4 regions of the Nocardia sichangensis genome follow, and region 2 is predicted to be linked to each of the others. Evidence: riboswitches for the same ligand, from Rfam matches in the RefSeq annotation. Region 2 holds a riboswitch; each other region holds the start of a gene.
The links. A riboswitch is a leader RNA that binds a small molecule or an ion and turns the genes downstream of it on or off. The one in region 2 is predicted to bind S-adenosylmethionine.
Positions count from the first base shown of each region.

Region 1: another riboswitch for S-adenosylmethionine. It lies ahead of ACL03I_RS23690 (aminotransferase class V-fold PLP-dependent enzyme); the one in region 2 lies ahead of metX (homoserine O-acetyltransferase MetX).
Region 3: another riboswitch for S-adenosylmethionine. It lies ahead of ACL03I_RS01200 (rhodanese-like domain-containing protein); the one in region 2 lies ahead of metX (homoserine O-acetyltransferase MetX).
Region 4: another riboswitch for S-adenosylmethionine. It lies ahead of ACL03I_RS33875 (amino acid ABC transporter permease); the one in region 2 lies ahead of metX (homoserine O-acetyltransferase MetX).

Region 1 is NZ_JBJZOK010000017.1:156,635-159,836, reverse strand. Features, by position in the region: gene ACL03I_RS23695 (Pls/PosA family non-ribosomal peptide synthetase) at 1-1,214, opposite strand, end outside; SAM riboswitch class IV at 1,749-1,862, shown strand; gene ACL03I_RS23690 (aminotransferase class V-fold PLP-dependent enzyme) at 1,910-3,202, shown strand, end outside.
Region 2 is NZ_JBJZOK010000018.1:102,623-105,824, reverse strand. Features, by position in the region: gene ACL03I_RS24190 (winged helix-turn-helix transcriptional regulator) at 69-446, shown strand; gene metX (homoserine O-acetyltransferase MetX) at 510-1,667, opposite strand; SAM riboswitch class IV at 1,885-1,995, opposite strand; gene ACL03I_RS24180 (TetR family transcriptional regulator) at 2,048-2,761, opposite strand; gene ACL03I_RS24175 (MFS transporter) at 2,843-3,202, shown strand, end outside.
Region 3 is NZ_JBJZOK010000001.1:228,947-232,148, forward strand. Features, by position in the region: gene ACL03I_RS01195 (O-succinylhomoserine sulfhydrylase) at 1-1,162, opposite strand, end outside; gene ACL03I_RS01200 (rhodanese-like domain-containing protein) at 1,159-1,575, opposite strand; SAM riboswitch class IV at 1,590-1,706, opposite strand; gene ACL03I_RS01205 (Rv0361 family membrane protein) at 1,770-2,219, opposite strand; gene ACL03I_RS01210 (FAD-dependent oxidoreductase) at 2,597-3,202, shown strand, end outside.
Region 4 is NZ_JBJZOK010000035.1:45,821-49,022, reverse strand. Features, by position in the region: gene ACL03I_RS33880 (amino acid ABC transporter ATP-binding protein) at 1-354, opposite strand, end outside; gene ACL03I_RS33875 (amino acid ABC transporter permease) at 351-1,358, opposite strand; SAM riboswitch class I at 1,386-1,479, opposite strand; gene ACL03I_RS33870 (hypothetical protein) at 1,865-2,572, shown strand; gene ACL03I_RS33865 (glycosyltransferase family 2 protein) at 2,599-3,202, opposite strand, start outside.

The sequences.
Region 1 (3,202 bases), on a different contig from region 2:
GCGCGGCCGAGGAAGACCAGACCTGCGCTGTCGTTGCGCACCAGGTCGCCGCTGCGATACGCGCGCTCCCAGCCGACGGAGGCCAGCGGCGCGTACTTCTCGGCGTCCTTGGCCGGGTCGAGGTAGCGGGCCAGCCCGACGCCGCCGATCACCAGTTCGCCGGATTCCCCCTCGGCCACCGGGTTACCCGCCGCATCGACGACGACCAGATCCCAGCCGTTGAGCGGCAATCCGATTCGGATCGGCCACTGACCGTCCAACCGCGCGGCGCAGGCGACGACCGTGGCTTCGGTGGGGCCGTAGGTGTTCCACACCTCGCGCGCCACATCACCGTTTCCGGCGAGACGCTCGGCGAGTTCCGGCGGGACGGCCTCGCCGCCGAAGATGAGCAGGCGCACCGCCTCCAGCGCCTCGACCGGCCAGGTCGCCGCCAGGGTCGGGACGGTCGAGACCACGGTGATCCGCCGCCGCACCAGCCATGGACCGAGATCGGCGCCGGTGCGCACCAGCTCACGCGGAGCGGGCACCAAGCAGGCGCCGTTGCGCCAGGCCAGCCACATCTCCTCGCAGGACGCGTCGAAGGCGACCGACAATCCGGCGAGTACACGGTCACTCGGGCCGATCGGGGCGTCCTGAAGGAACAGGTCGGCTTCCGCGTCGACGAAGGCGGCCGCGTTGCGGTGGGTGACGGCAACGCCTTTCGGGGTGCCGGTGGAACCCGAGGTGAAGATGATCCAAGCGTCATCGCGGGGAGTCGGCAGCGTCGACCAGCTTTCCTCGCGCTGATCTTCCGCCGCGCGGATGCCCGCGGCGGTGGTCTCGATGCCCGCCGCGGTCACGATCGCGGTGACCTGCGCCTCGCCGAAGACCAGTTGGGCGCGCTCGTCCGGGTCGTCCGCGTCGACCGGCACGTAGGCCGCGCCGGAGTACAGGACGGCGAGGATGGTCACGTAGAGCTCACGGGTACCCGACGGTATGCGTACGCCGACCCGGTCGCCCGGTCGCACACCAGCGGTGGCGAGACGGGCCATGGTCTTCTCGATCTCGACGACCAGCTCCAGGTAGGAGAGCACTACTCGGCCGTCATCGATGGCAGGGGCGTCGGGGTGGGCGAGCGCCGTCGCGGTCAGGATGTCGACCAGTGTCCTGGCCTCCGGCGCGCGGTCACCGCGCGACAACGGGCCCGCGGGCGCGTCGACGTCTATCTCGAGCATGGTGCTCTGCGCACCTCCCATCGACTCGCCTCACACTTTCCCGTTGTTGTGTCATAGCTGGGTTACCAAAGGGCAAACGCCACGATGGCCAGTTGTCCACGGTACCCGGGGTTGTCGTCGTTCGTTGTTCACCGGAGTGGACGCCGGATCGGCGGGCGCCCTGCGCGTCGTTGCAGGTGGGATCGATATTCGCCGCCGCGACAGGGCAATCGCTGGTCGGTCCGTCGACCCTCGGGTTCGCCGGGAGATCGCTCGTGTGCGGGTGTGATTCCGCTCATCGAAGCGGTGCGGACCTCGGGATGGGCGCGTGCGGCGTCGAGGCTCGTGGCGCCGGCGACCGGTCCGCCGCCTCGGAGCGCGGTCGAAGGCGTCAGTTGCCGAGGGGCGCGTGGGATCCCGAGGCAGCGGCTCGCGCGCTGTCGTCGGGATGCTTGTAAAGGCTCACGCCTGGTGGTTATCTCCACGCGGTGCTCCTGGGGACTCGGGGTCGAACGTGGTTGACAGCGCCGGGGCGCTTCTGCCACCCTCGGGTCAGGTCATGAGTGCCAGCGCGAAGCCCCGGCTTGCTGGCCGGCAACCCTCCTCCGCGGTGGGGTGCTCCGGGTGACGACCCGGCCGCCGCCCGACCGGGCGCGGCAAGCGCGGACTCGACGAATCATGCGATTGCGGGTCCCTGAGCCGACGGGATTCACGTGATGACTACCACTGTCGACAACACCTGTGCCGCTCTCGCCCGGGTCTCCGGCGACGAATTGCTCGTTCCGCTGGTGCAAGGCGGAACGGCCACCTACGCCAACTTCGACTACGCGGCGAGCGCGCCGGCGTTGACGCAGGTCACCGACCGGGTGCAGCAGTTGCTGCCGTACTACGCGAGCGTGCATCGCGGCGCGGGCTACGCCTCCCGGATCTCCACCGAGTGCTACGAGGCCGCCCGCGGGTCGGTCTCCCGGTTCCTCGACGCCGCCGACGACCAAGTGGTGGTGTTCACCCGCAACACCACCGACTCGCTGAACCTGCTCGCGTCCTGCGTGCCCGGCGACACCGTGGTGCTCGACATCGAGCACCACGCCAACTTCCTGCCCTGGACCAGGCAGGGCAGGCGGGTCGTGCAGGCCGCCGACACGGTGGAGGAGACCATCGGCAGGCTGGTCGCCGAACTGTGCAGTAGGCCCGCCGCACTGCTCGCGGTGACCGGTGCGTCGAATGTGACCGGCGAGGTGCTTCCGCTGGAGCGGCTGGCCACCGTCGCGCACCAGTGCGGCGCCCGAATCCTGGTCGACGCGGCCCAGCTGGCTCCGCATCGTCGAATCAGCCTGCGCGCCAGCGGAATCGACTATCTGGCGTTCTCCGGCCACAAGCTGTACGCGCCGTTCGGCTCGGGTGTGCTGGTGGGCAGACGGGATTGGCTCGACGCGGCGCGGCCCTACCTCGCGGGCGGGGGCGCGGTGCGTGAGGTGAGTACCGACGCGGCCGAGTGGGCGCCCGCTCCGCAGCGGCACGAAGCCGGGTCGCCGAACGTGCTCGGCGCCGCCGCGCTGGCCGCCGCCTGTGACGCGCTCTGTGCCATCGACGCCGAAACCCTTGCCGCGCACGAACATCGACTCGCCGACCGTCTCCGCGACGGCTTGGCCGAGATTCCTGGCGTTCGGCTGTTGCGCATTTGGACCGACAGCCCCGACTCCGTCGGCATCGTCGCGTTCACCCTGGACGATTTCGCCCCCGGCCAGGTCGCCGCCTTTCTTTCCGCCGAACACGGTATCGGCGTCCGCGACGGACGCTTCTGCGCCCACCCGCTGCTCACCCGCCTCGGCTTGGACGGCGCACTGCGCGCGAGCATCGGCCTCGGCACCACCTCCGCCGACGTCGACCGTCTGATCGATGCGATAGCCACCCTCGTGGCGACGGGCCCCACCTGGAACTACGCCGCCGAGAACGGCGTATGGAACCCGACTCCCGAAACGCGCCCCTTCACCTCCACAGCCCCCACC
Region 2 (3,202 bases):
TTTCTAACTATCGGAGAGTCGCACTCCAATGGGAAGAAGGCACTATTTGGTGCGCTACACTCTAATAGGTGCCCACTTATATAGAAGGTTCCGGCCTACCCGCCGACGTGTACTCCGCGAAGTGCCCCACGCGGGAGATCCTCGACCACATCGCGGGGAAATGGACGGTCCTGATCATCGACGCGCTCGCCGACGGCACCATGCGCTACACCGATCTGCGCCACCGTATCGATGGCATCTCCCAGAAGATGCTGACGCAGACGTTGCGGCAACTGGAGAGCGACGGTTTCGTCACGCGCACAGTGCATCCCACGATCCCGCCACGAGTCGACTACACGCTGACAGAGCTGGGGCACAGTCTGCGCACGCCGATAGCGGCGCTGCGGGAGTGGATCGAAACCAACATCAACCGCATCGAAGCGGCGCGGCGAGCCGCAGCGCTCTGAGAGTGGACGGCATCACGGCGCGAGGTACCGATCAGTGCGGGCGCGAGGGGAAGTGGACCCTTGTCAGCGTTCGGGGCGCACACCGGCGCGGGCCAGGCGCATGGTCTCGGTCAGCAGTTTGGACACCGCCGCCGCCTCGGTGAGGAATCCGTCGTGCCCGTCGCGGGAGTGCACGATCTCCAGTCCGTCGCATCCGGGCAGCAGATCGGCGAGTTCCTGCTGGGTCCGCAGCGGATAGAGCCGGTCGGAGTCGACGCCGCCGACCACGCACGGCACCGGCGTCGCCGAGAGCGCCGCCTCGATGCCGCCCCGGCCGCGGCCGACGTCGTGGCGGTTCATCGCCTCGGTCAGCAGCACATAGGTGGCGGGATCGAAACGCTTGCAGAGCTTTTCGGCCTGATGGTCCAGGTAGCTCTGCACCGCGTAGCGTCCGCCGTTCCACGGGTCCTCGTCGCCCTGCGGCTTGTTCTCGAACCGGTGATCCAGCTCGAACTCGGTGCGGTAGGTCAGGTGCGCGATCCGCCGGGCCAGCGCCATCCCCGTCGTCGGGGCGCGGCCGGTGCCGTGATAGTCGCCGCCCTGCCAGTCCGGATCGGACGTGATCGCCGCGATCTGGGTGGTCTGGGTGCCGATCTGATCGGCGGTGGCGCGGGCTCCGACCGCGAGCACCAGCGCCGCGGCGACCCGATCCGGTGCGCCGACCATCCACTCGAGCACCCGCATACCGCCCATCGACCCGCCGACCACGGCCGCGAGCCGCTCGACACCGAGCAGGTCGAGCAGAGCGGCTTCGGCGGTCACCTGATCGCGGATGGAGATCTCGGGAAAACGCGAGCCCCACGGCTTTCCGTCCGGAGCGGCAGTGGACGGCCCGGTGCTGCCCTTGCAGCCGCCGAGCACGTTCGTCGCGAGCACACACCATTCGTCGGTGTCCAGCGGCGCGCCGGGACCGACCATGCCGTCCCACCAGCCGGGCAGCGGGTGCACGCCGTCGGGCTTGCCGACGACGTGCGAGTCGCCGGTCAGCGCGTGTTCGACCAGCACGATGTTGTCCATGCCGGGGGAGAGCTCACCCCAGCGTTGTACCGCGAGGTGGACGTCCGGGATGACCGCGCCGTTCTCCAGCCGCACGTCCCCGATGGCGATGGTGCCGAGCTGTCCATCCGGGGGCGGCAGGGCGATGCCGGAGGTCCGCGCGATCGGTTCGGTGTTCACGGTCATGTCGCCGCCCCCGCGAAACCGGCGGGCGGAGGATCCGGGAGGAAGCGCACGACCCCGAACTCGGCACCACGGCTGTGCGGGGCCGACTGCGCCGGGCCTCGCTCGGCCCCGGGCGCGGTGAATTCACTCATGGTTTGCTCCCAAGCAGGTGTTCGCCGGTACAGCAGGGGTTAGCGGTGTGTGGGTAACGAACAACAACACATGCCGGCGACCTCCTGTTACGCGCTTGCTCCCGGCTCTCGGGAGCCAGGTCATCACCCGGAGCACCCCACCGCGGCTGGAGGGTTGCCGACCAGCGAGCCGGGGCTTGACGCTGGTACTCATGACCTGCCCGGCATCATAACCGGCGGGCGGTCAGCGCCCGAAATCCTCCGTCGAACTCACTGGTCCGCAGCGGTCGGCGCCCCGCAGCAGGTGCGCACGAACTCGTCGTAGGCCTCGGTGAACGCCGCCCGCCCTGCCCTGGCCGCGACCGCCAGGTCGTCGTCGAGGAACACATCGTCGGAGCACTCCATGCCGATGTGGCCGATCAGTTGCCAGGTGCCGACGATCAGCCGCACCGGGCGCGCGTCCGGCGTGGTGCCGAGGCGCTCGGCGACCACGGCGGCGATCGCGTGGTTCTTGTCGTCGGCGTGCTCCATGCTGCGCGCGCTGACCGACGGGCTGCTGCGCAGAATCCGCTGCATCTTCTGGAACTGCCGGAACGACAGCGGATCCGCCTCGCCCGCCGCGGCGGCTTCATCGACCACGTGCAGGAAGGCCTGGCGCAGCGCCCCGAGTTCGTTGCCCGTGCGGGGCAATTCGCGCAGCGTCTCGGCGATGGTCTGCCCGAAATCCTGCACGGGCCCCAGGACGATGTCTTCTTTGCTGTCGAAATAGCGGTTGATCGTGCGCGGCGAGACGTCCGCGGCGTTGGCGATCTGCTCGATCGTGGTCGCGTCGAAGCCCTGTGTGTCGCACAGATCCAGGGCCGCGGCGATGATCCGCAGCCTGGTCTGTTGCTTCTTGCGTTCGCGCAGGCCCTGGGTCGCCGGGCCGCCGGCGGCGCGGTCGGCCGCTGCGCCCGCGCCCGTCGGCGCCGATAACTCGAGCATGCCCCCATGTTAACGCAACCTGCCGTTTTCCTGTCCGTAACGGTCAAATGTCGTAACACGACATTTTGCGCTTGACGACAAATGTCGCTCGATGACAGGATTGCTCCGGACATCGAGGACGAGGAGAAGACCGTGACCGAAACCGCGACAGCGGTGCACGCGCCGCAGCGGGCGAGCGGTTCAGCGCGTTGGCTCGCGCTGGGAGTGATCGCGTTAGCCCAGCTCATGGTGGTGCTGGACGCCACCATCGTGACGATCTCGCTGCCGTTCGCGCAGCGGGATCTCGACATCAGCGACGGCAACCGGCAATGGATGCTCACCGCCTACACGCTGATCTTCGGTGGCCTGCTGCTGCTCGGCGGCAGGCTGGCCGACTACCTCGGCCGACGCCGGATCTTCATCGTCGGCCTGATCGGCTTCGCGAGTGCGTCGGCGCTGGCC
Region 3 (3,202 bases), on a different contig from region 2:
CCACCGAGATGCGGACGACGCCGTCGGACAAACCGATGGTGGCCCGGCCTTCGGGACCCATGGCGCGGTGTGTCGTGGTCGCGGGGTGGGTGATCAGGGACTTGGCGTCACCGAGGTTGTTGGAGATGTCGACGATGCGCAACCGGTTCAGGACTTCGAACGCGCGCTTCTTCGCCTCGTTCTCGGGTGCGTTCAGCTCGAAGGTGACCACGGTGCCGCCGCCGCTCATCTGGCCCGTGGCCAGCGCGTACTGCGGATGCGAATCCAGGAACGGGTATCGCACCCAGCTGACGGCCGGGTTGCTCTCCAGGAAGCGGGCGATCCGCAGCGCGGACTCCGTCGAATGGCGCACCCGCAGCGGCATCGTCTCCAAGCCTTTTAGCAGCGTCCACGCGTTGAACGGGCTCAGGGCCGGGCCGGTATGGCGCATCAACGTCTTCACCGGGCCGTCGATGTAGTCCTGGGCGCCGAGGATCGCGCCGCCCAGCACGCGGCCTTGGCCGTCGATGTGCTTGGTGCCCGAATAGACCACCACGTCGGCGCCGAGTTCGAAGCCGCGTTGCAGCAGCGGAGTGGCGAACACGTTGTCCAGCACGACCTTCGCGCCCGCCGCGTGCGCCAGCTCGCTCACCCGCCGCACGTCGACCAACGTCTGCATCGGATTGGCGGGCGTCTCGAAGAAGACCGCCTGAGTGGGCACGGACAGCGCCTGTTCCCACTGGTCGAGATCCTCGCCGTCGACGAAGACGGTCTCCACGCCCCAGCGCGGCAGTATCTCGTTGCACACCACGAAGCACGAGCCGAACAGGCTGCGCGCGGCGACGAGCCGGTCGCCGGCGCCCAGCAGCGCGCCCAGCGCGGTGAACACCGCGGCCATGCCGCTCGCGGTCGCGAAGCACGCCTCGGCGCCGTCGAGCAGGCGCATCCGCTCCTCGAACATGGCCACCGTCGGGTTGCCGTAGCGGGAGTAGACGAAATGTTCGACCTCGCCGGTGAACGCGGCCTCGGCGGCCTCCGCGCTCTCGTAGACGAAGCCGGAGGTGAGGTAGAGCGCCTCGGCGGTCTCCTCGAAACCGGAGCGCCGCAGCCCGCCGCGCACGCCGAGCGTCGCGGGGCCGACGCTCTCGGGCAGCGGCTTGTCGAACGCGCCGCCGGTGATCACGACTGCCGCCAGGGCAGTCCGAGGGCACGCCAGCCGGAGCCGCCGCGATGCCCGAATTCGTCGAGCGGGCCTTCGAAGCCCTCCAGCACGTTGTAGGAGGTGCGGTAGCCCGCCGAGGTGGCGGCGATCGCCGCACCCACCGAACGCTGACCGGAGCGACAGAGGAAGACGACAGGAGCATCGGGATCATGGCCGTCGAGCGCTTGCTTCAGCTGCTCGACGAACGTCTCGTTGCGCGCTCCCGTGGAATCGACCCACTCGATCAGCACGGTCGGCCGTTCGATCGGGCTCGTGTCGGGGACTCCGACGAATCTCCATTCCGCTTCCGTCCGCACGTCCACCAGGACGGCTTCCGGATTGTCCCGCAGCAACTCCCAAGCCTGCTGAGGGGTGATGTCACCGGCATAACTCATGTGCACCTCCTGCGAATCCGCACTTGCCGCGCCCGGGACCAGGGCGCCGCCAGGTCGTCACCCGGAGCACCCCACCGCGGAGGAGGGTTGCCGACCAGCAATGCCGGGGCTTGACACTGGTTCTCATGACCTTCGACTGAGATTGCACCGACCCGGGTCACCGTGTCAAACGGTGACGCACCCTGCGCGAACGCTCAGGTGCATACCAGCCACTTGTCGCCGGATCTGGCGAGAATCCAGGTCGTCGTCTTCTCCTGCCCGTCCACCTTCGTGGTGACGGTCGCCTTGCCCCGGTCGCCGTCCACCATGGGCGGGTCGATTTTCGTGATCTCGACGGGCTTTCCGGCGCCGTCCTGGCCCGCCAGCGGTGAGTGGGCGGCGTCGAAGCCCTGGCACGCGGTGCCGGGCGGCGGCACGGCGTCGCTGCGGTTGGCACCGTCGACGAAGTTTCGGACGGCCGCCGTGATGCGGTCGGCGTCTGTGACATTTTTCTCAGCGGGTGACAGCACACCGCCGAGCACGATCGCGATCAGCACGATCGCCGCGACCACCGCGGCGGCGACGAACGGGACCACCGAGCGTTTATCGGTCTGATCGACCCGGATGATCTCGTCCTCGCCCGCGGTCGGCTGCTGTTCGGTCATGGCTCGATGATCCCTGGTCGGCGCCGGTATCGAGCGCTCGACCCCGGGCAAACACCGGCGCGACGCCGACCAGGGGCGAGCGGCGGCGATAGACCGCGCGCGAGCGGGTAAGCGGCAATCGTGGCTGTCGATGGCATCCGTCGAGTTCACGCACCGACGCGGGGCGGCGTCGGCCATCCCGATAGAATCGCGGGACGGCGGCCTGCTGTCATAGCGAATCGGCAGCTCTACGCCGCGGCGAACGGAGCACCGTGCAGCCACGAGCCGGCGACGCCGGCGTCCGCACCGGACGGGTGCGACCGAGCCGGTGCGTCAACTTAGCCTAAGCTAAGCCCGACGTCATTAATTGTTTCGACCATAAAGGTGCGCGTAAAGAGATGACCGAACAGAGTGCAGTAGAGGATGGCGGTGTCCGCGAGCCCTCCGTGGTGACGCAGGCTTCCTCCTCCGGGCCTGACGCGCACACCGCGAAGACCCGCCCGCTCCGCATCGCGATCGTGGGCGCCGGACCGGCCGGGATCTACGCCGCCGACGCCTTGATGAAGTCCGATGCCGAGGTGTCGATCGACCTCTACGAGCGCATGCCCGCGCCGTTCGGCCTGATCCGCTACGGCGTCGCGCCCGATCACCCCCGCATCAAGGGCATCATCACGGCCCTGCACAAGGTCCTCGACAAGCCGCAGGTGCGCCTGCTCGGCAACATCGACTACGGCACCGACATCACCCTCGACGACCTGCGGGCCTTCTACGACGCGGTGATCTTCTCCACCGGCGCCAACGCCGACCGCGCCCTGCCGATCCCCGGCATCGACCTCGACGGCTCCTACGGCGCCGCCGACTTCGTCTCCTGGTACGACGGCCACCCCGACGTCCCCCGCACCTGGCCGCTGGAGGCGGAGAAGGTCGCCGTCCTCGGCGTCGGCAACGTCGCCCTCGACGTCGCCCGCGTGCTGGCCAAGACCGGCGACGAACTGCTGCCGACC
Region 4 (3,202 bases), on a different contig from region 2:
CAGCGGTGCGAGCGTGACGTTGTCGAGCACGGTCAGATGCGGGAACAGATTGAACTGCTGGAAGACGAAGCCGATCCGGGAGCGCTGCTTGCGCACCGCGTGGTCGGGCAGCGCGTGCAAGCGGTCGCGCCGCAGCCGATATCCGATCAGCTCGCCGTCGATGTGCACGGTGCCCGCGTCCAGCGTCTCCAGATGGTTCACCACGCGCAGCAGGGTCGACTTGCCCGACCCGGACGGGCCGATCACGGCCACCACCTCGCCGGATCGCACGGTGAGATCGATGCCGCGCAACACTTCGTGCGAGCCGAAGGATTTCCGGACGCCGCGGACCTGCACGGCGGGTGTGGCGCTCATCGGGTCGCTCCGCGCGGTGCGGCGGGACCGACCTCGGCGACCTCACGCAGCTTCCGCCACGCGCGTTGCAGCGGCGTCGGCGGCGGCGTGCGGTGCGCGCCCTTGGCGTAGTGGCGTTCGATGTAGTACTGCGCCACCGAGAGCGCCGTGGTGAGCACGATGTACCAGACCGTCGCGACCATCAGCAGCGGCACCACCCGTCCGTTGCGCCCGTAGATGACCTGGACCTGGTAGAACAGCTCGGCGATCGCCATCACCGACACGATCGAGGTGCCCTTGAACAGGCTGATCACCTCGTTGGCCGCGTTCGGCAGGATCGAGCGCATCGCCTGCGGCACCACCACCGTGCGGAATTGCCGCAGCCGTGGAATCCCCAAGGCGGCGGCGGCTTCCAGCTGACCAGCGTCCACCGAGATGAACCCGGCCCGGATGATCTCGGCCGAATACGCCGCCTGATGCAGCGCCAAGCCGATCACGGCGGCGGTGAAACCGCTGATCACCCCGTTCACCTCGAAGGTGAACAGCGCGGGCCCGAACGGGATGCCGACCGAGAGGGTCCGATACAGGTAGGCGATGTTGAACCAGAACAGCAGCTGCACGATCAGCGGGATCGAGCGGAATGCCCAGATGTAGACCCACGCGATCACCCGCAGCACCGGGTTGTTCGACAGCCGGGCGATCGCGAGCGCGGTGCCGAGCAGAAAACCCAGCGCCGTGCCCCACGCGGTCAGCTCCAAGGTGACCCGCAGCGCCGATAGCACCGACTCGGCCGTGATGTACCGCGCGAACGTCGGCCAATCCCAGCCGGGATTGGTGGCCAGCCCGTGCACGAACTGGGCGAGCAGGATCAGCGCGACGGCACTGATCACCCAGCGCCAGGGATGCCGGGTCTTCGCGACGGTCGGCGTCGCGCCGGTCTCGGTGGGGGCCGGTGTTCCGGTCGGGTCCGGTTCGGTCGGCGCGGCGGCCTCGGGGGCGGCGTCCGGCGCGGTGGACGCGCTCATGACGGGTCCTCGATGATCACTTCGGTTCCTCCATCGGTCCCGGCGGAAGCACCCGCACCCGGTGACCGGGGGGTTGCTGCGACGTCGACGAGCCAGGTCTCTCGGTCGCTCTGGATGGTTGGCGCCGACCCCCCGTCAACGGATGTCAGGGGCGAGCCGAATCATGATGCCCAGCAAGGGAAGCCTGGAACAAGAGAAGTAATCACCGTGAGCGTAGATCTTGTCGACGCCGATTCATCGGATCTTTGTAGTAACCGGGCGTGCGCTGCTCTGCCGAGGGCGAGGTGAGATTCCTCGCTTCGCCGATCCCGGGCGCGTGGCGCCGGACTGGGATGGTCCGATGCAGCATACGGCTATCGCCGACGCTGGGGAACGCCGGTGGGCTACGCGGAGGTCCGTTCCGGGCAAACAGGACTCGCCACGAAATTGCTGTGTGCAATCTCGGCTGCTGATTGCGTTTGCCGGAGTACTGTCCCCCTCGATCGTTCCGCCGATGAGGAGGTTTCGTGACCATATTGCGCCGTCTGACCCAGTTGTCCGCTGTCGCGACCAGTTCGATCGCCTTCGTGCTCGCCGGGCCGGGGGCCGCGTTCGCGGCTCCGGATGCCACGATTCCCGCGTTCCCCGAGGACTCCGTGCCGATCGCCGCTCCCGGTGACCTGTTCGGCGCGTATCAAGCCGCGCTCGACGCGTTGCGCGCGCTCGGTATCCAGCCGTTCGCGTACCCGAGCGCGTCGGCGTTCTGCCTCGACAACACCACGGCCGGTCTGGCGCCCGCCGTGGCAGGCGCCATTCCGGGGCCGTGGCCGAAGACCACCGTCCAGATTCCCGGCCAGGACCTCAGCGCCGTCAAGGCCGGGCAGGCCATGTTCACCTTCGTGCCCTACGGGCTCGGACCGGACGGCCCGAATACCGCCGGAATGCAGGTGAGCTGGCTGAATCTGAGTACCGGTCGCAGCGGCACCGCCGCCATGGGGCCGCTGCCCGAGGTCGCGCGTTCGATGGTTCCCGCGGCCGTTCCGCCGGAGCAGCGGCCCGCGGCCGAGCAGGCGATCCGGGACTTCCTCGTCGCGTCCCTCCCGATGGGCGGGGTGCGCGCGGTCCCGGTGGACACCGGGAAGGGCACCGTGCTCGCCGCGATGTTCGGCACGGTGCAGAACGGCGCCAAGTCCTGCTTCTTCCTGCCGACGGTGGGAATTACCCCGGTGCCATGAGATTTCCGTCACCGTGGCACGGCTGCTCAGGGAAGCGGCCGACCTTTCCAGCGGGCCGTGCCGCGGCGCCGGGCCAGGTGTGATCGCACCCACAAAAGCAGATACACCGCCACCGACACCGGATGCGCGACGGCGGCAGGCAGGTCCGAAGGTTTCAGCGGGCCGCCGGTTTCGGTCGAGCGGGCCAGCAGTCGCCCGGCGACGGCGGCGAGCCAGCCGGCCAGGCCCGCCCGGCGGTGCGCCCCGCGGCCGAACACCGCCACTGCGGGCGGCACCCAATAGGCAAGGGCGGCAACCAGTCCCACCGCCGCTCCACCCGTTATCGTGCCGTCGTAGGCCGACCAGAGCCAGCGGGAGTAGCCCGCGTCCAATTCCGCGGCGTCGCGATACATCCTGGTGCGGGCCAGCGGTCCCGCGGCCACCAGAACCGTGGAATGACCGGCTCGCCGCAGCGTACGGGCGATGTCGAGGTCTTCGGTGACGCTTCCGGCCACCGCCGTGTGGCCGCCCACCGAGCGGTACGCGGCGTTGTCGAACACGAGGAACTGCCCGCAGGCCACCGCCGTGGCGGGCCGCAGGCTCCGGTCGGCCGCGGTGACCGGCAGCGTCGAGGCCCACGACCAGCACAGC